One region of the Plantactinospora veratri genome, then DNA from elsewhere that is predicted to be linked to it. Evidence: predicted binding sites of a transcription regulator. Region 1 holds the regulator's gene; each other region holds the start of a gene.

What was found. Region 1 encodes HrcA, which represses chaperone genes, less so after heat shock. Its sites were predicted from a motif close to GGTTNGCACNCTCNNNNNGAGNGTGCNAACC; they were not measured.
Region 2: the regulator HrcA is predicted to act here: its motif matches at 3,019-3,049, upstream of groL (chaperonin GroEL).
Region 3: the regulator HrcA is predicted to act here: its motif matches at 3,294-3,324, upstream of groL (chaperonin GroEL).

Annotation. Positions count from the first base shown of each region.
Region 1 covers NZ_JAZGQL010000029.1:61,345-68,672, forward strand. The annotation lists gene V1634_RS29235 (phytanoyl-CoA dioxygenase family protein) at 52-954, opposite strand; gene V1634_RS29240 (hypothetical protein) at 1,205-2,065, opposite strand; gene V1634_RS29245 (enoyl-CoA hydratase-related protein) at 2,154-2,939, opposite strand; gene hemW (radical SAM family heme chaperone HemW) at 2,957-4,180, shown strand; gene V1634_RS29255 (DUF4870 domain-containing protein) at 4,257-4,952, opposite strand; gene hrcA (heat-inducible transcriptional repressor HrcA) at 5,296-6,318, shown strand; gene dnaJ (molecular chaperone DnaJ) at 6,385-7,328, shown strand, end outside.
Region 2 covers NZ_JAZGQL010000028.1:2,570-9,897, reverse strand. The annotation lists gene V1634_RS28095 (LapA family protein) at 410-787, shown strand; gene V1634_RS28090 (BON domain-containing protein) at 878-1,270, shown strand; gene groL (chaperonin GroEL) at 1,352-2,923, opposite strand; gene V1634_RS28080 (DUF5994 family protein) at 3,103-3,654, opposite strand; gene V1634_RS28075 (lipopolysaccharide assembly protein LapA domain-containing protein) at 3,790-4,137, opposite strand; gene V1634_RS28070 (GAF and ANTAR domain-containing protein) at 4,377-5,105, opposite strand; gene V1634_RS28065 (GAF and ANTAR domain-containing protein) at 5,199-5,942, opposite strand; gene V1634_RS28060 (SigB/SigF/SigG family RNA polymerase sigma factor) at 6,456-7,328, shown strand, end outside.
Region 3 covers NZ_JAZGQL010000001.1:473,309-480,636, reverse strand. The annotation lists gene paaN (phenylacetic acid degradation protein PaaN) at 1-1,369, shown strand, start outside; gene V1634_RS02160 (GNAT family N-acetyltransferase) at 1,455-1,901, opposite strand; gene V1634_RS02155 (cold-shock protein) at 2,409-2,612, shown strand; gene groL (chaperonin GroEL) at 3,572-5,194, shown strand; gene V1634_RS02145 (complex I subunit 1/NuoH family protein) at 5,350-6,315, opposite strand; gene V1634_RS02140 (NADH-quinone oxidoreductase subunit C) at 6,315-7,025, opposite strand; gene V1634_RS02135 (glucose 1-dehydrogenase) at 7,129-7,328, shown strand, end outside.

The sequences.
Region 1 (7,328 bases):
CTGCGCCGGCCCCGACGGAACCGGCACAGCCACCACCCGCGACGCGGAAGCTCAGCGCAGCCAGGGAATGCTGCGGTCGAGCAGACCGCGCTCCTTCAACTCCTTGCGCAGCGGGATCTCGTCGTCGACGTACCCGTTCCAGTTGATGCCCCAGTAGTTGGCGGTGTGCGTACCCTCGCCGAGCAGCTGGCGCTGCACCGGGGTCCGGTTCTGGTACCACTGTCCGTTCTTGTCCGGGTGCAGCTCGTCCAGCGGGCGGATCCACCGGTAGGTGTAGCCCACGAAGAGCATCTTCCGGGTGATGGTGGAGAGGTTGGTGGACCGGGAGTGCCACTGCCGCCGGTCGAAGATGAAGGCGTCGCCGGGGTTGGCCGTGATCTCCACGGTCCCCTCCGGGTCCGGGTTGTGCACCGTCAGGTCGGCCGGACGCGGCAGCGAGTTCCACAGGTGGCTGCCCGGGATGACCTTGGTGGCACCCCGGCCCTTCTCCGAGAGATCGGAGAGCACGTACGCGACCTTGAGCGAGAACATCGGCCGGGGCAGGTTCGGATCCATCGTCTCCGGGTCCGAGTTCTGCCGGTAGCCGTCCTGGTGCCAGCCCCAGTACGGCTTCTCCGGCTCCAGGGCCGGCGGGGTGACGTCCAGGTGGTTGTGGTGGGTGTAGATGTTCCAGCCCGCGAGGCCCCACATGTAGGGGAACGCGATCGGGTGGGTGAGCAGCTGGCCGAAGAGCTCGTCCCGCTCCAGGAAACCCAGCAGGTGCAGGGTGCCGTCCTTGGTGGTGTTGCCCTTCGCCTTCTCCTCGGCGTAGACCCGGTCGACCGCCGCCTCCAGGGCCGCGCGGTGGTCCTCGGTCAGGACGTTGCGGAGCAACAGGAAGCCCTGCTCGTGGAACTCCTTGCGATCCGTGTCACTGATCGGCTCGTAGCCAGTGCGGCCGCCGTAGTCGAACACCGCGTCCCCTCCCCATAGGGTGAAACTCTTTCTGAGCACAGGCTGCCGATCGTAACTCCCTCCGCAAGGCCTGCACCCCGGCGCTCGGCCGTCCGATCGGCGCCGGCCATCCGGGGGTACGGAGGGCAGCCGGCCTTTGACACACCGCAACAAATCAGTCGAAAAATGAGGCAGCCTGTGCCGATCTGACCGTTTGTGCAATCACTGCCAGTTAGTGATCGTTCCGGGAAGCAACAGAATCGGCCGCGGATCAGTCGGTGAAGACCTCGGCGACCACCTGGTGCGGCGTCGGCGGTACGCCCTTGACCGGCGTCCAGGTGCCGCCGTCCGCCGTCCACTGGAGGTCGCCGAAGCGCACCGTCTTCACCCCGTGGTCGTCGGCGTGCGACACCAGCCAGTGCGCGTAACGCCACCCCACCTGCGGATCCGTCGTCGGCACGGCCAGACCGGTCAACTCGGCCGGTACCGAGGTCTCCAGCCGGCCCCAGTCCAGCTTCAGCCCGGCGGTCAGTGCCACCGCTGCCGCGTTACCGCGCATCGCCGGCTCCCGGCCCACCGTGCAGGCCACCGCGCCGGTGGCGTTGCCCAGCAGTGCCCGGGTCAGCACCTCGGACTCGTCCGCCCACTGCTGGTAGGCGTTGGGGAAGGCCGACCGCTGCACCCGCTGCGCCGCGACCGTGACCTCCATCTGCTCCCAGCCGCGGACCTTCTTCAGCGCGTTGTAGAACTTGGTCGCGGCGTAGCGCGGATCCCGGATCTGCTCCGGCGTGCCCCAGCCCTGACTGGGCCGCTGCTGGAAGAGCCCGACCGAGTCCCGGTCACCGCCGGCCAGGTTGCGCAGCCGGGACTCCTGGAACGCCGTCGCCAGGGCCACCACCACGGCCCGCTCCGGCATCTTGCGCCGGATGCCCACCGCGGCGATGGTGGCGGCGTTCGCCATCTGCTCGGCGTTCAACGCGACCCGGCCGTCCGCCTCGACCACGCAGCCGGGGGCGGCGCTGGGTAACGGCAGCTTGTGCCCGAACTCCCGGGCACCCAGGTAGACGCCGAAACCGGCAACCGCCGCGAGCGCCACGCCCGCCGCCACCACGGCCCGAGTCCGCACCGCCACCCCCTGCCCGATAGTCGGACACAGCCTACTTCGACCGCCCAAATTCCGGACCGGATCACGGTCGGGTCAGGGGCCGGCCGGGCCCGAGTCAGCTACCGGGTACCCAGCGGGCCGGCCGTTTCTCCCCGAACGCCGCGACACCCTCGCGCCCCTCCTCGGAGTGGAAGTACCGCACCGAGAGGTCGCGCAGCCGCGCCAGCTCGGCCCGGAAGCTCTCCGTCGAGCCGCGCCGGAGCAGTTCCTTCGCCCCGGCCAGCGCGCCGGGCGCGCCCCGGACCAGCGCCAGGCAGTACGAGGCGACCGTCTCGTCCAGCGCCTCGGCCGAGGTCACCGTGGTGACCAGCCCGATCTCGGCCGCCCGGCGGCCGTCGAAGGTGTCCCCGGTCAGATACAGCTCGGCGGCGGCCCGTGGTTGCAGCCGGGGCAGCACGGTCGCCGAGATCACCGCCGGGATCACCCCGAGCCGTACCTCGGTGAACGCGAAGGTGGCCTCCTGGGCGCAGATCGCGATGTCGGCCGCCGCGATCAGGCCGAGGCCACCGGCCCGGGCCGGCCCGCCGATCCGGGCCACCACCGGCTTCGGGCACTCCCAGATCGCCGCCAGCACGTCACCGAGCATCGCCACCGGCACCGTGCCCTCGCGGTACGCCGCCGCCGTCTCCTTCAGGTCCGCACCCGAGCTGAAGACCGGCCCGGTGTGCGAGAGCACCACCACCCGGACGTCGTCGTCGGCCGCCGCCGCGCCCAGCGCGTCGAGCAGTTGACCGAGCAGGGCGCTGGAGAGCGCGTTGCGGTTGCGCGGGCTGTCCAGGGTGAGAGTTGTCACTCCGTGCGTGGTAGACACCCGGACGAGCGGATCAGGGGCTGAGGTCATGCCGGCACACTAGTCCCATGCCTGGAGTGCTCCCAGCGGGCGAGCCCGTACCCGTCGACGGGGCGCTGCCCGACGCCGCCCTGGCCACGATGGGTGACCGTGGCTTCGGCGTCTACGTCCACGTGCCGTTCTGCGCCAGCCGCTGCGGCTACTGCGACTTCAACACCTACACCGCGACCGAACTCGGCGGTTCGGCGGGCCGGGACGGCTACGCCGACCAGGTACTCGCCGAACTGCGCCTGGCCCACCGGGTGCTGGCCGACCGGCCGCCGGCCCGGGTCGACACGGTCTTCGTCGGCGGCGGCACCCCCACCCTGCTGCCCCCGGACGACCTGGCCCGGATCCTCGACGGCATCGACCGGACCTGGGGGCTGGCCGCCGACGCCGAGGTCAGCACGGAGGCGAATCCGGAGTCGGTGACCCGGGACTCGCTGAAGGCGCTTCGGGCGGCCGGTTACACCCGGATCTCCCTGGGCATGCAGTCGGCCGCCCCACCGGTGCTGGCGATCCTGGACCGCCGGCACACCGCCGGCCGGGCGACCGAGGCCGCGCGGGAGGCCCGGGAGGTCGGCTTCGACCACGTCAACCTGGACCTGATCTACGGAACGCCGGGGGAGCGGGCGGAGGACTTCGCGGCGTCGCTTCAGGCGGTGCTGGCCGCCGGGGTCGACCACGTCAGCGCGTACGCCCTGATCGTCGAGGACGGCACCCGGCTGGCCGCCCGGATGCGGCGCGGCGAGCTGGCGTACCCGGACGACGACGTGGCGGCGGACCGCTACCTGGCCGCCGAGGCGGCGCTCTCCGAGGCGGGCTTCTCCTGGTACGAGGTCTCCAACTGGGCCCGTACGCCGGCCGCGGCCTGCCGGCACAACCTGCTCTACTGGACCGGCGGCGACTGGTGGGGTCTCGGCCCCGGCGCGCACAGCCACGTCGGCGGGGTCCGCTGGTGGAACGTCAAGCACCCGTCGAGTTACGCGGGCCGGCTGGCGGCGGGGCACTCCCCGGGGCAGGCCCGGGAGGTGCTGTCGACCGGGGAGCGGCGGGTGGAGGAGGTGCTGCTCGGGCTCCGGCTCGCCGCCGGGCTGCCGCTGTCGATCCTCGACGACGCCGGTCGGGCGGGTGCGGACCGGGCCCGCGAGACCGGGCTGCTGGACGGGGCGGCGTACGACGCGGGGCGGGCCGTGCTCACCCTGCGCGGCCGGCTGCTGGCCGACGCGGTGGTCCGGGACCTGCTGCCCTGACCCGATCCGCCGCGACCCCGGACGGCACGATGGCCCGCGCCGGATCCGGCACGGGCCATCGCAGAGGCGCTGGGTCTTACTTGATCATGCGGATGGTCATCGGGTACCGGTACAGCACACCCTCGTTGGCCTTCATGCCGGCGATGACCGAGAAGACCAGCACAATCACCCAGGCGACCAGCGGCAGGAAGAACAGCACGAGGGTGCACATCCCGACGATGAGCGAGACGATCGAGATGATGCCCCAGGTGATCTGGAAGTTGAGCGCCTCGACCGCGTGCGCGCGTACGGTCGGCGACTCGTTGCCCTTGGCCAGCAGCGCGACGAGCGAGGCGATGAAGCCGACCAGGATGCCGCCGAAGTGCGCGATCAGGGCCCAGGTCTTCTCGTCGCTGTTGGCGTAGCCGGACGGTGCCGGGGCGCCGTACGGGTTGCCCGGCGGCGGGTAGCCGCCCGGCGGCGGGTAGCCGGCACCGGGGTACCCGCCCGGGGGCTGACCACCGGGGGGCGGGTAGCCGCCACCGGGGGGCGGGTAGCCGCCGGCCGGCGGGTAGCCGCCACCGGGCGGGGGATAACCGCCACCCGAGGTCGGATAGGTCCCGCCACCTGAGGTCGGATAGGTCCCGCCACCCGACGTCGGGTACGTCCCGCCACCGGAAGTCGGGTACGTCCCGGCGCCCGAGGTCGGCGGGGGCGTGCCGGGCGCACCGTACTGGGGTGCGGCGGGCGGGGGGTATCCCTCGCCTGGTGTCGGGTATTGGCCCGGATTCATCGGGGTGGTCGGGTCCTGGGGCGGACCGCCGTATTCTCCGGGAGGGCGAGGCGGTTCAGTCATGGGGGTCACGGTAGGACTCCCGATCAACCAGCGCCAGCCGCCCCCCGAATTGAATCTGGACAATGCCCGACCGTACCTGCCAGGTCCACCGGGGTAGGGTGTGCTGGCAAGCCTGTTGTCCAGGTTCGGATATCCCCTCCAAACGATCATCGCGCCGGGTACGCCTTGGTCGTAGACTGGCACTCGCTACAGTCGAGTGCCAGGGCGGACCTGGCCCGACCGTCGTGGTCGCCCCGGTCGTTTCGCCCAACCGGGGCCGGGACGTCGCAGGGAGGTGAGGATGGGTCTCGACGACCGCAAGCTCGACGTGCTGCGCGCGATCGTGGAGGACTACGTCGCCACCCAGGAACCGGTCGGCAGCAAGGCCCTGGTCGAGCGGCACCAACTCGGGGTCTCCCCGGCCACCGTCCGCAACGACATGGCCGTCCTCGAGGAGGAGGGCTACATCCGGCAGCCGCACACCAGCGCCGGCCGGGTGCCCACCGACCGTGGTTACCGGCTCTTCGTGGACCGGCTCTCCCGGGTCAAGCCGCTCACTCCGGCCGAGCGCCGGGCGATCGAGCGGTTCATGGTCGGCGCGGTGGACCTCGACGACGTGGTGCACCGTACGGTCCGGCTGCTCGCCCAGCTCACCCGGCAGGTGGCCGTGGTGCAGTACCCGAGCCTGGCCCGCTCCGCCGTCCGGCACCTGGAGCTGGTGCCGATCTCCACCACCCGGCTGATGCTGGTCATGATCGCCGACACCGGTCGGGTGGAGCAGCGGCTGGTCGAGCTGCCCATCCCGATCACCGCCGACGACGTGACGGACCTGCGCCGGCTGGTCAACGAGCGGCTCGGCGGCAAGAAGCTGGCCGACACCCCGCCGCTGGTCCAGGCGCTGGTCGACGAGGTGCCCCCGGGGCTCTCCCCGGCGATGACCACGCTCGCCACGGTGCTGCTGGAGACCCTGGTCGAGCGGCACGAGGAGCGGATCGTGATGGCCGGCACCGCCAACCTGACCCGGGGCGGACTGCTCGACTTCCAGGGTTCACTGCGACCGATCCTCGAGGCGCTCGAGGAGGAGGTCGTCCTGCTCAAGCTGATCGGCGAGGTGGAGCCGAACACCCTCCAGGTGCGCATCGGCGACGAGAACGAGATCGACAATCTGCGGGCCACCTCGGTGGTCAGCACCGGATACGGTCCGGGTACGACCATCGTCGGCGGACTCGGCGTGTTGGGGCCCACCCGGATGGACTACCCGGGCACCATCGCCACGGTGCGGGCCGTGGCACGCTACGTCGGCGACGTGCTGGCGCAGAACTGACCACCAAGCTCACCCCTGACGACCGGCGGACGGTAACGCGAGACAGACATGAGGACACGGAACGCAGTGGCCAAGGACTACTACGGGATTCTCGGCGTCAGCCGGGACGCCTCCGACGACGACATCAAGCGCGCCTACCGCAAGCTGGCGCGGCAGTACCACCCGGACGTCAATCCGGATCCGGAGGCACACGAGAAGTTCAAGGACATCAACGCCGCGTACGAAGTCCTCTCGGACGACCAGAAGCGGCAGATCGTCGACCTCGGCGGCGACCCGCTCGCCCCCGGTGGCGGGCCCGGGGCCGGACCGGGCGGTGCCGGCGGGCCGTTCGTCGGCTTCCAGGACATCATGGACGCCTTCTTCGGTGCGGCGGGTGGCTCCCGGGGGCCGCGTCCGCGTACCCGGCCGGGTGCCGACGCCATCCTGCGACTCGAACTCGACCTGCACGAGACCGCCTTCGGGGTGGAGGCACCGATCGCGGTGGACACCGCCGTGCTCTGCACCACCTGCACGGGGGCGGGCACGGCGCCCGGCACCCACCTGGCCACCTGCGAGGCGTGCGGCGGGCGGGGCGAGGTGCAGTCGGTGCAGCGCACCTTCCTCGGCCAGGTCGTCTCGTCCCGGCCGTGCACCGTCTGCCAGGGGTACGGCACGGTGATCCCGCACCCCTGCCCGACCTGCGCCGGGGACGGCCGGGTGCGTACCCGCCGCTCGCTGACCGTCAAGATCCCGGCCGGGGTCGAGGACGGCATGCGGATCCGGCTCGCCCAGCAGGGCGAGGTCGGCCCCGGTGGCGGTACGGCCGGCGACCTCTACGTCGAGATCCACGAGCGTCCGCACGACGTCTACTCCCGCAAGGGCGACGACCTGCACTGCCGGGTGACCGTGCCGATGACCGCCGCCGCACTCGGTACCCGGCTGACCATCAAGACGCTGGACAGCGAGGAGCCGGTCGACGTCAAGCCGGGCACCCAGCCGGGCTCGACGCTGCGGCTGCGGGCCCGAGGAGT
Region 2 (7,328 bases), on a different contig from region 1:
CGGCCGTTCCTGATCGGCCTTCCGGCGGTCTCGAGGCGACTGACGGTGCCGGTGCGAGCCGGAGTGGAGCGGACGCGTCAGCCCGGGTGAATCCGAACACTACGCCTTGCCGCGCTCGGACGGCGGTCTGCGTTCACCCGAGGACGGCGGCGTGCCCGCCACGCCCCGTACTCCCGCGCCGGCCGTACCGGCGATTCCACCACTCCGGCGCGACGACGCCTTGCCCGGGCGCGTATTTCCGGGACACGCCGGGCGCAACCAGTCGCCGGTCCTTTCTCCGGCCGGCGACCAAATCCGACATCCCGGTCCTACCGGGAACCCGGCTCGGCCCTAGGCTGGCCACGTCTTTGGACCCGGGCACCTCAGGTCTTACGGACTCCGCGTACCTCCGGCGAGATAAGGTTTAGCAATGACACGATTTGTCAGCCCGGCGCGGTCCGTTCCCGCGGGGAACCGCCGTAGGACCAACGGCGAGTTCCGTGCGACGGAATTTGCCCGCAGCACCAGTCTGTGGGTCGCGCTCGCCGCCTCCGCGACGATGCTGCTGTCGCTGATCATCATCCTGCAAAACGGCCAACCGTCCGACGTGCATTTCCTGGGAGCGCATGGACAACTCCCCACGGGAATCGCGCTGCTGATAGCCACGGCGTTCGGGGTGCTGCTGGTGGCCGTGCCCGTTCTCGTCTACACCAGGGTGCCGGCGACCCATCGGCGAATCGCGTCCCGGACGCCGCCGCCGTCGGACACTCAGGTGGCGAACGACGACACGCAGGACAGGACTGCGTAGCATACTAAAAGCCCGCAGTTTCGAATGAAGCTCGAGATATATTTGAATATGCACCAAATGCGGTGGCATATTGGTGGCCGGAGGGTCAGGATGCTCGGCTGGGCGGTCGACGTACCCTCCGGCGCCGTCACGGTCGGGGTCCGCAATCGTGTGGTCACCCGCTCTGGCACCGTCGCCCGCCACTACGAGCGGGAGGCCGCCGCACGCACGGTCATGTATCTCAAGGGCGTCACCGCGGTCAGCAACACCATCAGGCTGACGGCGACCGCATCGGCTTCCGACGACCTGAAAGCGGCGATCGGCTCGGCGATCCGGCGCAACGCCCAGCTCGATGCCGAGCAGGTCGAGGCGGAGGTCAACGGCACCGAGGTAACGCTGCGCGGCGCTGTACGCTCGTGCGCCGAACGCCGTCAGGCCGAGAACGTGGCGTGGTCGGGTGCCGGTGTCACCAGCGTCAGGAACCAGCTCACTGTCACCGCCTGATCTCAGATCGACCCGGCCGTCCCGAGACGGCCGGGTCGATCTGCGTCGTTCCGTTTACCGGCGACCCGGGGCGCCGTCCGGCTACGGCTTGTCGACGATGAGTACCTCGGTGCTCAGGAAGAGTGCGGCAATCGAGGCAGCGTTCTGCAATGCCGAACGGGTCACCTTGGCGGGTTCGACGATGCCGGCCTTGACCATGTCGACATACTGGCCCGTGGCGGCGTCGAGGCCCTGGCCGGGTGGAAGCGAGTTGACTCTCTCTGCCACCACCGCTCCCTCGTGGCCGGCGTTGCTGGCGATCTGCTTCAGCGGCGCGGTGAGCGCGACCCGTACGATGTTCGCGCCGGTGGCCTCGTCACCGGCGAGGTCGAGCTTGTCGAACGCGGTGGCCGCGGCGTTGGCCAACGCCACGCCACCGCCGGGGAGCAGGCCCTCTTCGATGGCTGCCCTGGCGTTGCGGACGGCGTCCTCGATGCGGTGCTTCCGCTCCTTGAGTTCCACCTCGGTGGCCGCACCGACTTTGATCACCGCGATGCCGCCGGCCAGGGCGGCCAGCCGTTCCTGTAGCTTCTCCCGGTCGTAGTCGGATTCGCTGTGCTGGATCTCGGAGCGGAGTTGGGCGACGCGTCCGGCGATCTGGTCGAGGTCACCCGCGCCGTCGATGACGGTGGTCTCGTCCAGGGTGGCGACCACCCTGCGGGCCCGGCCGAGCATGTCGAGGGTCACGTTTCCCAGTGTGTGACCGGCGGCGTCGCTGACGACCTGAGCGCCGGTGATGACGGCGAGGTCGGCCAGCATGGCCGTGCGGCGGTCACCGAAACCGGGCGCCTTGACCGCCACCGAGGTGAGTGTGCCGCGGACCGTGTTGACGACAAGGGTGGTGAGGGCCTCGGCCTCGACGTCGTCGGCGATGATGGCCAGCGGCTTGCCCGCGTGCATGACCTGTTCCAGGATCGGGAGGAGGTCGGTCAGGTTCGAGATCTTGTTCTCGACGATGAGCAGGTACGGGTCGTCGAGAACGGCTTCCATCCGTTCGGTGTCGGTGACGAAGTACGGCGAGATGCAGCCCTTGTCGAAGCGGATGCCCTCGGTGAACTCCAGTTCCAGGCCGAAGGTGTTGCCCTCCTCGACGGTGATGACGCCTTCCTTGCCGACCTTGTCCATCGCTTCGGCGACGAGTTCACCGACGACGGGGTCGGCGGCGGAGATGGACGCCGTGGCCGCGATCTGCGCCCTGGTCTCGACCTCCTGGGCCTGGCGGTGCAGCGCCTCGGTCACCGCGACCACGGCCTGTTCGATGCCGCGCTTGAGTGCGACCGGGTTCGCTCCGGCGGCCACGTTGCGTAGTCCTTCCCGCACCAGCGCCTGGGCCAGGACGGTGGCCGTCGTCGTGCCGTCACCGGCCACGTCGTCGGTCTTCTTCGCGACCTCCTTGACCAACTCGGCACCGAGCTTCACGTACGGGTCGTCGAGTTCGATTTCCTTGGCGATGCTCACGCCGTCGTTGGTGATGGTCGGCGCACCCCATCCGTGCCCCAGCACGACGTTGCGGCCCTTCGGGCCGAGCGTCACCTTCACCGTGTCGGCGAGCATGTTCATGCCGCGTTCCAGGCCGCGACGGGCGTCTTCACCGAATACGATCAACTTGGCCATCTGTCGTCCTCTACCTGTCGTGCCGACGTTCAGCACTGCTCGGACCGACCTGCGACGAACACATCGCGCACGCCCACAAAGGGCTCATCCCATTCGGCTGGCACTCACGAAGTGCGAGTGCTAACTACGGTCTAGCACTCGCCACCCGAGAGTGCAAGCACAACGTCCTCCCGCCGCCCCTACCGCGCATCCGACAGGACCCGGGGCGGCGCGAGACCCGGCTGACCGCCTTCGTCCTCCCAGACGGCTTCGGAAGCGTCATCGACCGCACGGGGAGTGGACGTGGTGACGGCGAGCAAGATGTGTTGAGGGTGCACCTGGTTGCTGGTGACTGCGGCGAGGACCATCGCCGCGTCGGCGGTGTTGCTCGCGGTCTCCGGCGGGACGATCAGCAGGTCGACGCGGTCACCGTTGTCGCACAGCGCGGTGAGTAGGCTGACGGGCTGGCTGCTGAAGTAGCCCAGCCGGAGGACCCGGTCGGCCACCCCCAGCCGGTGGGGATGGGTGTCCCAGCCACCGGCGGCGAGGACGAGCCTGGTGACGGGTCCGCGGAGTTTGTCGATGGCCAGGACGAGACCCGGCAGTTCCGCGACGGGGTCGGTCGAGCGAGGCCACCAACCGCCGTCCAGGAGGGTACGGCGGGAGCCGGTGGGCTCCATCCGCAGTCGTGGGGTCGACGGCGGCGTCGGCGAGATCGTCGTCGCGCGGCTGGCAGCAGCGGCGTGTGTCATGGCAAGTTCCTTCCGCCCGTCGCCGCGTTCGGGATCCGGCGAGAGACTGCGGTCGGGAGAATGGCAGGCCGAGGCGTCGAACTTGCTGGCGCGGTCGCGGACCGCGCCAGCGGGGTCGTGGGTGTGGAACGCGGATCAGTGACGCTGGCGGCGGGCCAGTCTGCGCAGTTGGGTGATGCGGGCGGCGCCGACCACCATGGTCAGGATCGCGACGCCGACACCGGCGATCAGCAGGGCCAGGGCCAACGGCAGAGTGCCGTGCATCCACAGGAAGGTGACCTCGACGCTGCGGGTGTTCTGCAGCATGAAGACGATGAGCACCACGCAGATGAGCGCGGCGGCGCAGATCCCGAACCAGGCAGCGCCGGTGCGGGTGTGCGGCATCCGGGTCGGCGTCGGCGACGGTACGGCTGAGGGCTTCGGCGATGCCGTGGTGGCCGAATCGATCGGCGTGCCCGGGGTGGTGCGGAAATGGTTGGACATGACATCCCCCTCTGGGGGTGGGGCCGGTATGGCGGGCACCTCAAGGCTGGGATGTCGTCGCTTCCGGGATGACCCCATCGTACGCCTGTTCGGCCCGGCACGCCGAGTTGCCTCGACCGGGGGTCGGGGAGGAGGGCCCAGGGCGGTTCGCCCGGCTGCCCGCTACGACCACCTCCGCCGAGTGTCCGCGACATCGCTGCCTTCGGCATGGGCCGTGGCTGTCGATCCGCCGAGGGGTGTCACCGGCGCGGGCCGGTGACCGTCGTCGGTGGGATCTGTTCGGTTCCGTCGACGACGGCCTGGGCGAGATCGGACAGCCGCCGGTTTCGGCTCCGGGCGCCGTTGCGAAGCAGGGTGAAGGCTTCGGCCATGTCGAGCTGGAGGCGTTCGGCCAGGACGCCCTTGGCCTGTTCGATCAGAACGCGGCTGTTCAGCGCGGTTTGCAACTGTTCGGTGAGGGTGTCGCGGCGTTGGATGGCGCGTTGCTGCAGCAGGCCGATAGTGGCCACGTCGGCCAGGGCCTGGGCGATACGCAGCTTTTCCTTACCGAGCGCGCCCGGCTGGGTGTCGAACAGGTTCAGGGCACCGATGACCTCCGTACGCAGGCGCATCGGCAGGGCGTGTACGCAGGCGTAACCGACCTCGGCGGCGGCTGCGGCGAAGCGCGGCCAGCGGCCGGCGGTGCCGAGGTCGGCGACCGACACGGGTCGGCCGGTACGGAAGCAGTCCACGCACGGGCCCTGGTCGGTCTGCAATTGGAACAGCTCCAGCAGTCGGGTCCGTTCGGACGAGGCCGCCACGACCTGCAGCGTGCCCTGCTGGTCGGTCAGCAACAGCCCGGCCGCCGAGACACCCAGAAGCTGCACACACCGCTCGGTCAACACGTGCATGAAGTCGATCACGTCGAACTCGTCGACGAGAGTGTCGGCCAACTCGACGAACACATTGGTCAGCTGGATCTCGGCCATCTCACTCTCCCTCGACACAGCGTAGACCTGCCGCCCGGCAGCCGGCTGCCACGACCCCGACGAACCTGATACGAACATGCCCGGTCCCGAGACTCAGCGGCCAGTGAGGTCCCCGCCCTCGTCGGAGCCGAGGTCGGGGCCGGGGCTGAAGCGGAGGCGCCGGGCGACCACGTCGCTGGCGACGTCCCGCAGTCGCCGGTCGTGGGAGTACGCGTAGGCGCGCAGCCGGATGAGGGCCACCGCCGCGCTCACCCCCAGTTGCACGGTGACCATTCCCGTGGCCTGGTGTACCTCGGGGTGGTGCAGCCCAGCCCGCTCGGGCCAGCGTCCGCCCGGACGCGGCCGATCGTGCTGCGCCGCGTCGAGCAGCAGCGCGCAGGCGGCGTCCGCGAGCATCAGCGCGTCGGCCAGTTGCTCACGGCCCAGGAGACCGGGTCGGGCACGGTAGAGATCCAGGACACCGATCCGGGCCGCACCGACCCGCAGCGGCAGCGCGAACACCGCACGCACCCCGGTCCGCAACGCCGCCGGTGCGAACACCGGCCAGCGGACCAGGCACTCCGGGGCCGTCAGGTCGGCGACCAGCTCCGGGGCGCCGGCCACGGCATCGGCGGCCGGCCCCTCACCGAGCGTCATGGTCAGCTCCGCCAGGTCCGACGCGACGTCGTCGCTGGCGTACACCGTCTCGCGGAAGCCGGTGCCGAGCACCGTGACGGTCGCGCCGTCCACCCTGGTGGCCGACATCACCGCCGCGCAGACATGTTCGACCGCGACCGGACGGCCCTGGACGTGTTCGACGACCAGGCTCCACAACCGCGTCCGGCGATCGGCGGTCATCGCACCGCCCCAGCCGGACGGTCTTCGCCCGCAGCCGGCTGGTGGAACGGCAGGCGCAGCGGTACCAGAGGTGAATCCACGAAGGCGCCTCCGATACCCCGAACGGTTCGCCAGGGCCGCGACGGGCAGGTGACGTAGGACGGGGACCGGGTCGAACGCGACTCGCTGCATGGCGGCTTGTCACCGGCCAGCCTACGCCGGACAGCCGGGGCCCCGCCCGGTCGCCGCGCTCGTGTCGCACGTTCCCGCGCCGCGTCGCGGTGGTGACGGTACGACCAGGCCGCGCCGGGCCGGTCTTATCCAACCGGTGGGGGCGTAGAGTGATCCGCAGGACCCGCCCCACCACACCGACGCGCCAGTCAGCGTTCACGCTGGCGTCCCCTCGCCGCCCGGACCCAGCGGTCACCCAGCGACTCCAGGCGCCTTCAGCGCAGGGGCGCCATCTCCCGCCGGCACACCGCGGCGACTTCCCCGAGGGCGTTGATCACCATGACCGTTCCCGCCGAGTCAATCATGAACACCGGTCCGCCCCGCCGCCCCACCGAAGCGACGACGCCGGTCACCAGCGACCCCCGGCCACCCCGGGCCGCCGTCCACGGTGGCGCCCCCGCGCATGGTGCCCGACCAGCCCGCGCGTCGACCGGCACCGAGCAGCTACTACGCCAACGCGACGCCCTGCCCGCCGGGCATTCCGATCGCGTCAGGATCCGAGCCCGAGCCATCGAGGCGAACCTGCCGACGGCGCACCGACTCGCACGGCGCTACGCCGGACGCGGCGAACCCTTCGACGACCTGGCCCAAGTCGCCGCCGTCGCCCTGGTCAACGCCATCGACGGGTTCGACCCGGACCGCCGCACCGCGTTCGTCTCCTACGCCGTCCCGACCATCCTCGGCGCCCTCAAGCGGCACTTCCGGGACACGACGTGGGGAATGCGGGTACCACGCGCCATTCAGGAACTGACCAGCGAGGTCAGGACCGCCAGCGGCGAACTCAGCCAGCAGCGGGGCCGTACCCCGACACAGGCCGAACTCGCCGACTACCTGCACATCACCGTCGACCAACTCCGTGCCGCGCTCGGTGCCGAGCAGGTCTACCGCCTGACGTCGCTGAACGCCCCACCCGCGGTGGAAAGCGGCGACGAGCCCATCGACCGCCTCGGCGGCGTCGATCCACACTATGCCCGGGTGGACGACCGCCTGACGCTGCGACTACTCCTGGCGACGGTTCCCGTCCGAGAGCGCCGCATCCTCACCATGCGGTTCTACGACAACATGACCCAGACCCAGATCGCCGCCGAGGTCGGGGTGTCCCAGATGCAGATATCCCGACTGCTGGATCGAACCCTCACCCGACTTCGGGCCGCCCCGATCACACTGGCCGGACTC
Region 3 (7,328 bases), on a different contig from region 1:
GCTGCCGGCCTGGCGGGACGCCGGGCCGCAGACCCGGGTCGGGGTCTGCCTGGAGATCCTCGCCCGGCTGCACGCCCACGTCTTCGAGCTGGCCAACGCGGTGCACGCGACCACCGGGCAGGCGTTCGTGATGGCCTTCCAGGCCGGCGGCGCGCACGCGCTGGACCGGGCGCTGGAGGCGCTCGCCTACGCGTACCGGGAGATGACCCGGCACCCGGCGACGGCGGCCTGGGAGAAGCCGGCCGGCAAGGGCGACCCGCTGCGGATGACCAAGAACTTCCACGTGGTGCCGCGCGGGGTGGCGCTGGCGATCGGCTGCAACACCTTCCCGACCTGGAACACCTACCCCGGACTCTTCGCCTCGCTGGTCACCGGCAACCCGGTGGTGGTCAAGCCGCACCCCCGGGCCGTGCTGCCACTCGCCGTCACCGTCCGGTACGCCCGCGAGGTGCTGGCCGAGGCGGGCTTCGACCCCAACCTGATCCTGCTCGCCCCCGAAGCGCCGGGCGAGAAGCTGGCCTCCACCCTGGCGCTCCGCCCCGAGGTCCGGATCGTCGACTTCACCGGCTCCACCGAGTACGGCGACTGGCTGGAGGCGAACGCCCGGCAGGCGGCCGTCTACACCGAGAAGGCCGGTGTCAACGCCATCGTGGTCGACTCGACCGACGACTTCGCCGGGATGTGCCGCAACATCGGCTTCTCGCTGGTCCTCTACAGCGGACAGATGTGCACCACCCCGCAGAACATCCTGGTGCCCCGGGACGGGATCGAGACCGACCAGGGGCACAAGAGCGTCGACGAGGTCGCCGCCGGCATCGCCGGGGTGGTCGGCAAGCTCACCGGCGACCCGGCCCGGGCCGTCGAGTTGACCGGCGCGATCGTCAACGACGGGGTACTGGCCCGACTCGACGAGGTCGCCGGGGTCGGCGAGCCGGTGTTGCCGTCCCGCCCGGTCGAGCACCCCAACTATCCGGGTGCGGTGGTGCGTACGCCGCTGATCGCGAAGCTCGGTGCCGACGAGGTCGGCACGTACGGGCGGGAGTGGTTCGGGCCGATCTCGTTCGTGATCGCCACCGACTCCACCCCGCACAGCCTGGCGATCCTGCGGCAGACCGTCGGCGAGCGGGGCGCGCTGACCGCCTCGGTCTACTCCACCGACAACGCCGTGCTGGACGCGGCCGAGATCGCGGCGATCGAGACCGGGGTGCACCTCTCCTGCAACCTCACCGGTGGCGTCTTCGTCAACCAGTCGGCGGCGTTCTCGGACTTCCACGGCAGCGGTGCCAACCCGGCGGCGAACGCCGCGTTGACCGACGGCGCCTACGTCGCCAACCGGTTCCGGGTGGTGCAGGCCCGCCGCCACAACTGAGGTGTAAGGAAGGGCCCCCTCTTATCGCTTTCGGTAGAAGAAGGGGCCCTTCCTAACCGGCAGGTGGGCGGGGTGGCGGCGCGGCTCAGGCGGTCCGGCGCATCTGTAGCTCGCGCAGCGTCGGGATGGTCGGGTGCGCGACCCGTACCCCCGTGTCGACGAAGCCCAGCCGCTGGTACGCCCGTACCGCTCGGTCGTTGCCGACCACCACCTCCAGCAGCAGTTCCGGCCGGCCGGCCGCCCTCGACCAGTCGGCCACCGCCTCGACCAGGGAGGCCAGCAGGCCGCTGCCCCGCCAGGCCGGGCTGAGGTAGACGGCGAAGACCACGGTGAGGTCCGGCTGGCCGGGTGCGGCCTGCCCCCCGGCGTGCCCGACGACCCGGCCGTCGACCTCGGCGACGAAGGCCGCCGTCCGGTACCCGGTCGACATCCCGGCGATCCGGGCCGCGTACTCGGAGTGTGGCCGGGCCGCCGCGTCGGCGAGCGTCTCGAGGAAGGCCAGCGGCGAGTCCGCGAGCATCTCCAGGCGGATCGCCCGGACCCGGGCGGCGTCGCCGGGGCGTACCCGGCGGACCGGTGGGACGTCGACGGCTGGCCGGCGACCGGAATCGGTCGTCCGGGTGCCCCGGTCCGGTGCGGTCGCTCCGGGGCGGTCGGTGGAGTGCGCGGACCGCGGCCCGGTGGTGGTCTGCGGGATGGAAGCCGGCACGCCGGCCATCGTCGCACGCCGTACGGGGACCAGTTTCGGCGGGTGACGGGGCCGCCGCCCGCTTCGGTGCGGACGGGTTGACCTGGGCAGCGACGGTCGCCAATGGCTGAGAGGCGGGAAAATCACCGTCCGGTTGCCCGCCTGGTGACCGTTTTGGCCTAGTGCGCTGCTACCCGACCTTGGTGTACGGTGCGGGTTCGGCCGCTCGATTCGTTGGATCCGTTCAATTGCATGATCCATTTCGGGTAAAGCGACTCGGCGGCCCCGGCAGGCATACGGCGTCGCCGGAGCTCGGGCAGCTCCGACGCGACCGAAGTAAGGAAGTGCACCGTGGCGCAGGGCACCGTGAAGTGGTTCAACAGCGAAAAGGGCTACGGCTTCATCGCGGTCGATGGTGGGCAGGACGTCTTCGTCCACTTCTCCGCGATCGAGATGGACGGCTACAAGGCGCTCGACGACGGTCAGCGCGTCGAGTTCGAGATCGCCCAGGGGCAGAAGGGCCCGCAGGCGGAAAAGGTCCGGGTCATCGCCTGAGCTGCCGGGCCGCCGGCCCGCCGCTCCTCGGGCTCCTTCCCGTTCCGCACCACCCGGCCGCCGACATGCCGTGGCCGGGACCGTTTCCGGCCCGCTCCGGACCCCCACCGTTCGATGCCCTATTGGCGATCGCGGTCTGCGGCCCGTCGGGTCACCGTGCCGAGTCCCCGTGCTTGTTCGGCCTTTTCGGGCGCTGACTGGATCGGGGTGCCGACCGGCGGGTACTCCTGCCGGTCGCGCGGCGCGAAGCGCCACGTGTGGCGGCCGACCGCGCCCTCTGCCGATTTCTCCCGGAGGGTCTCTCGGTGTTGCCGAGACGAATCCGTCGTCCCGCCGGTGTGAGGTCCGGGAACGGGTCCGGGTCTGAGGTCCGCAACGGGGCCGTCTTCCCGATCGGGGCGACTCGACCGCGCCCGGCGGGACTTTCCCGATTGCGACAACCGCGCATTTCGGGGCCGGCAGACGGCAGCCTGGCGCGACCGGCAGGGCGACGCCGCCCGGACTCGTGGTGGCGTTCCCGGGCGCGAGGGTGGTCGGGTCGGGCACCGCTGGTTCGGCTGCCGTTCCGCTCCGGTTCGGGTACCAGCCGTCCGACGTACTCCGGGCGCCGCCGACCGGTACCACGACTCGGTCCGACCCGCTCACTCGCTTGCACTCGGCAGGGGAGAGTGCTAAACAAGTGTTTGGCACTCGCACACCGTGAGTGCCAAGGTCGGGGCGGTAGGGCCACGGTCGCGGGCCCGGGAGCGGGTGCGCGGCACATGGCCGGTCGTCGCGGGCTGTCCGGCCCGGCCGGCGGACGTCACTGTCGCACAGCGCGACGGAGCACGGAGGCACCCTGCGGGTGCCGGCGGCCCCGTCCGCCAGTGCCGTAGTGACGTCCGAAGGTGCGTAATCAGGCGGCAGGTCGGGGTCGGCAAGGCTCCGGCGGCCGTGAGTGTCCAGGAGGACAACGCCGTATGGCCAAGATGATCGCGTTCGACGAGGAGGCGCGCCGCGGCCTTGAGCGGGGCATGAACACCCTCGCCGACGCCGTAAAGGTGACGCTGGGCCCGAAGGGCCGCAACGTCGTGCTCGAGAAGAAGTGGGGCGCCCCCACCATCACCAACGATGGTGTGAGCATCGCCAAGGAGATCGAGCTCGAGGACCCGTACGAGAAGATCGGTGCGGAGCTGGTCAAGGAGGTCGCCAAGAAGACCGACGACGTTGCCGGTGACGGCACGACGACGGCGACCGTCCTCGCCCAGGCGCTGGTCCGTGAGGGCCTGCGCAACGTCGCGGCCGGTGCCAACCCGATGGCCCTGAAGCGGGGCATCGAGGCCGCCGTCGCGAACGTCTCGGAGGAGCTGAGCAAGCTCGCCAAGGACGTCGAGACCAAGGAGCAGATCGCCTCCACCGCGTCCATCTCCGCTGGTGACACCAGCGTCGGCGAGATCATCGCCGAGGCGATGGACAAGGTCGGCAAGGAAGGCGTCATCACCGTCGAGGAGAGCAACACCTTCGGGCTCGAGCTTGAGCTGACCGAGGGCATGCGCTTCGACAAGGGCTACATCTCGGGGTACTTCATGACCGACCCCGACCGGATGGAGGCCGTGCTCGACGACCCGTACATCCTGATCGTCAACAGCAAGATCTCGACGGTCAAGGACCTGCTGCCGATCCTCGAGAAGGTCATGCAGTCGGGTAAGCCGCTGGCCATCATCGCCGAGGACGTCGAGGGCGAGGCCCTGGCGACCCTGGTGGTCAACAAGGTCCGGGGCACCTTCAAGTCCGTCGCCGTCAAGGCGCCGGGCTTCGGTGACCGCCGCAAGGCCATGCTGGGCGACATCGCCATCCTGACCGGCGGGCAGCCGATCAGCGAGGAGGTCGGCCTCAAGCTGGACGCCGTCGGCCTCGACATGCTGGGCCGGGCCCGCAAGGTCGTGGTGACCAAGGACGAGACCACCATCGTCGACGGTGCCGGTGACGCCGACCAGATCAACGGTCGGGTCAACCAGATCCGCGCCGAGATCGAGAAGAGCGACTCCGACTACGACCGTGAGAAGCTGCAGGAGCGCCTGGCCAAGCTGGCCGGCGGTGTTGCGGTGATCAAGGTCGGCGCGGCCACCGAGGTCGAGCTGAAGGAGCGCAAGCACCGCATCGAGGACGCGGTGCGCAACGCGAAGGCCGCCGTCGAGGAGGGCATCGTCCCCGGTGGTGGTGTCGCGCTGGTCCAGGCCGGCAAGACCGCCTTCGACAAGCTGGACCTGACCGGCGACGAGGCGACCGGCGCGCAGATCGTCAAGATCGCGCTGGACGCCCCGCTGCGGCAGATCGCCGTCAACGCCGGCCTTGAGGGCGGCGTCGTGGTCGAGAAGGTTCGCAACCTGGACGCCGGGCACGGCCTCAACGCGGCCAACGGTGAGTACGTCGACCTGCTCCAGGCCGGCATCATCGACCCGGCCAAGGTGACCCGCTCGGCGCTGCAGAACGCGTCGTCGATCGCGGCCCTGTTCCTGACCACCGAGGCTGTGGTGGCGGACAAGCCGGAGAAGACCCCGGCTGCCCCGGCCGCGCCGGGCGGCGGGGACATGGACTTCTGAGTCCAGGCTCCACGTCGTGGGGGGGGGGGGGGGGGCGCGGCCCCCCCCCCCCCCGCGGGGGCCCCCCCCCCCGGGGGGGGGGGGGGGGGGGGGGGGGGGGGCCCGCCCCCCCCCCCCCCCCCCCCCCCCCCCCCCCCCGCCCCCGGGGCCGGACGTCAGGCGATCGCCAGCTTCACCCCGGCGGTCAGCACGAGCTGGCCGAGCGCCACCGGGACCAGCACCAGCCAGCAGAGCCGCTGCAACTGGTCCTCGCGCAGCCGCGGGTACGTCACCCGGAACCAGATGATCACGAACGAGACCGCGAACACCTTGATCAGGGTCCAGAGCCAGCCGAGATAGTCGTCACCGAACGGCCCCTGCCAGCCGCCGAGGAAGAGCACCGTGGTCAGCGCGGCGATCACCACGATGCCGACGTACTCGGCGAGCAGGAAGAAGGCGAACCGCAGGCCGGTGTATTCGGTCATGTACCCGAAGACCAGCTCCGAGTCGGCGATCGGCATGTCGAACGGCGGGCGGCGGATCTCGGCGAGCCCGGCGACGAAGAAGACCACCATCGCCGGTGCCTGCCAGAGCAGCCACCACGGCTGCCACGCCTCGACGATGCCGGGCAGGCTGAGCGTGCCGGCCGCCATCGCCACGCTCGCCGCCGCGAGCACCAGCGGCAGCTCGTAGCCGAGCAACTGGGCGGCGCCCCGGAGCCCACCGAGCAGGCTGTACTTGTTGGCCGAGGCCCAGGCGGACATGAGTACCGCGACCACGCCGACCCCGACCACCGCGAGTACGAAGAACAGCCCGATGTCCAGCGGCTGCCCGACCAGGTCGTTCGGGCCGAGCGGGATGACCAGCAGGGCCAGCAGGTACGGCACCAGCGCCACCACCGGGGCGAGCCGGAACACCGCCCGGTCCGCCTCGCGCGGGGTGACGTCCTCCTTCTGCACGAACTTGACGCCGTCGGCGATGAGTTGTGCCCAGCCGTGGAACCCGCCCGCGTACATCGGGCCGAGCCGGCCCTGCATGTGCGCCATCACCTTGTGCTCGGCCTGCCCGACGACCAGCGGCAGGATCAGGAACGCCGCCACCACCCCGACGACCCGGACCAGCAGTTCCAGCCAGAGCGGCATCAGGCACCTCCCCCGCTGTCCTCGGCCGACCCGTCGGCCGGCGGGGCGGAGGCTGGCGCGGCCGGCGGGGCGGAGGTGGGGCGGGTGCGGCCCGGCGGGCCGCTGGCGGGGGCGGCCGAGACGGGTACGGCGGCGGCGACGCCCCACTCGCCCGGTGCCGGTACGCCCGGTGGACGCATCGCCTGCCGGCGGCTGGTACCGGCCTCGGACTCGCCCGGCTCTTTCGCGCCCGGCCACGCCTTGGCCACCCGGGAGGCGAGCACGAACTCCTTGCGCAGCGGATGCCCCTCGAACTCCGGCGGCAGCAGCAGGGGCGCCAGGTCGGGATGGCCGGCGAAGTCGATGCCGAACATCTCGTGCGTCTCCCGCTCGTGCCAGGCCGCCCCGGGGAAGAGTTCGACCACGGAGCCGACGGTCGGGGCGTCCCGAGGCACCCGGGTCCGGAGCAGAACCCCGTGCCGGTGCCGGGTCGACCAGAGGTGCGCCACCACGTCGAACCCCTCGGCCAGCTCGTCAACGGCGGAGAGCCAGTCGAAGAAGTCGCAGGCCAGTTCGGTGTCGTCCCGGGCCGTCCGGACGGCGTCCCGCCAGCGGCCGGACGGCACGTCCACGGTCGCCCGCGCGTACGCCTGGCCGCCGGACTGCCCGACGGTCACCTCCGGGTCCGCGAGCAGCGTGCCCAACCGGTCACCGACCTGTTCCGGGGTCATGTCCGCGATCCTAGGGCCATCTCCGGCCGGTGGCGTCGGGTCGCGGACCGGTTATTCGACGACTCCGGGGATACCGGACCGGCCGGCGGGGAAGAATGACCAGGTGCGTGCGATTACCGTGACCCCGGGTCGGGCCAACTCGCTGCGGCTGGCCGAGGACTTCCCGGAGCCGAGCCCCGACGAGGGCGCGGTACTGGTGGAGTCGCTCGCGGTCGGCGTCTGCGGCACCGACCGCGAGATCATCGACGGCGAGTACGGCGAGCCGCCGCCCGGCACGACCGAGCTGGTGCTGGGGCACGAGTC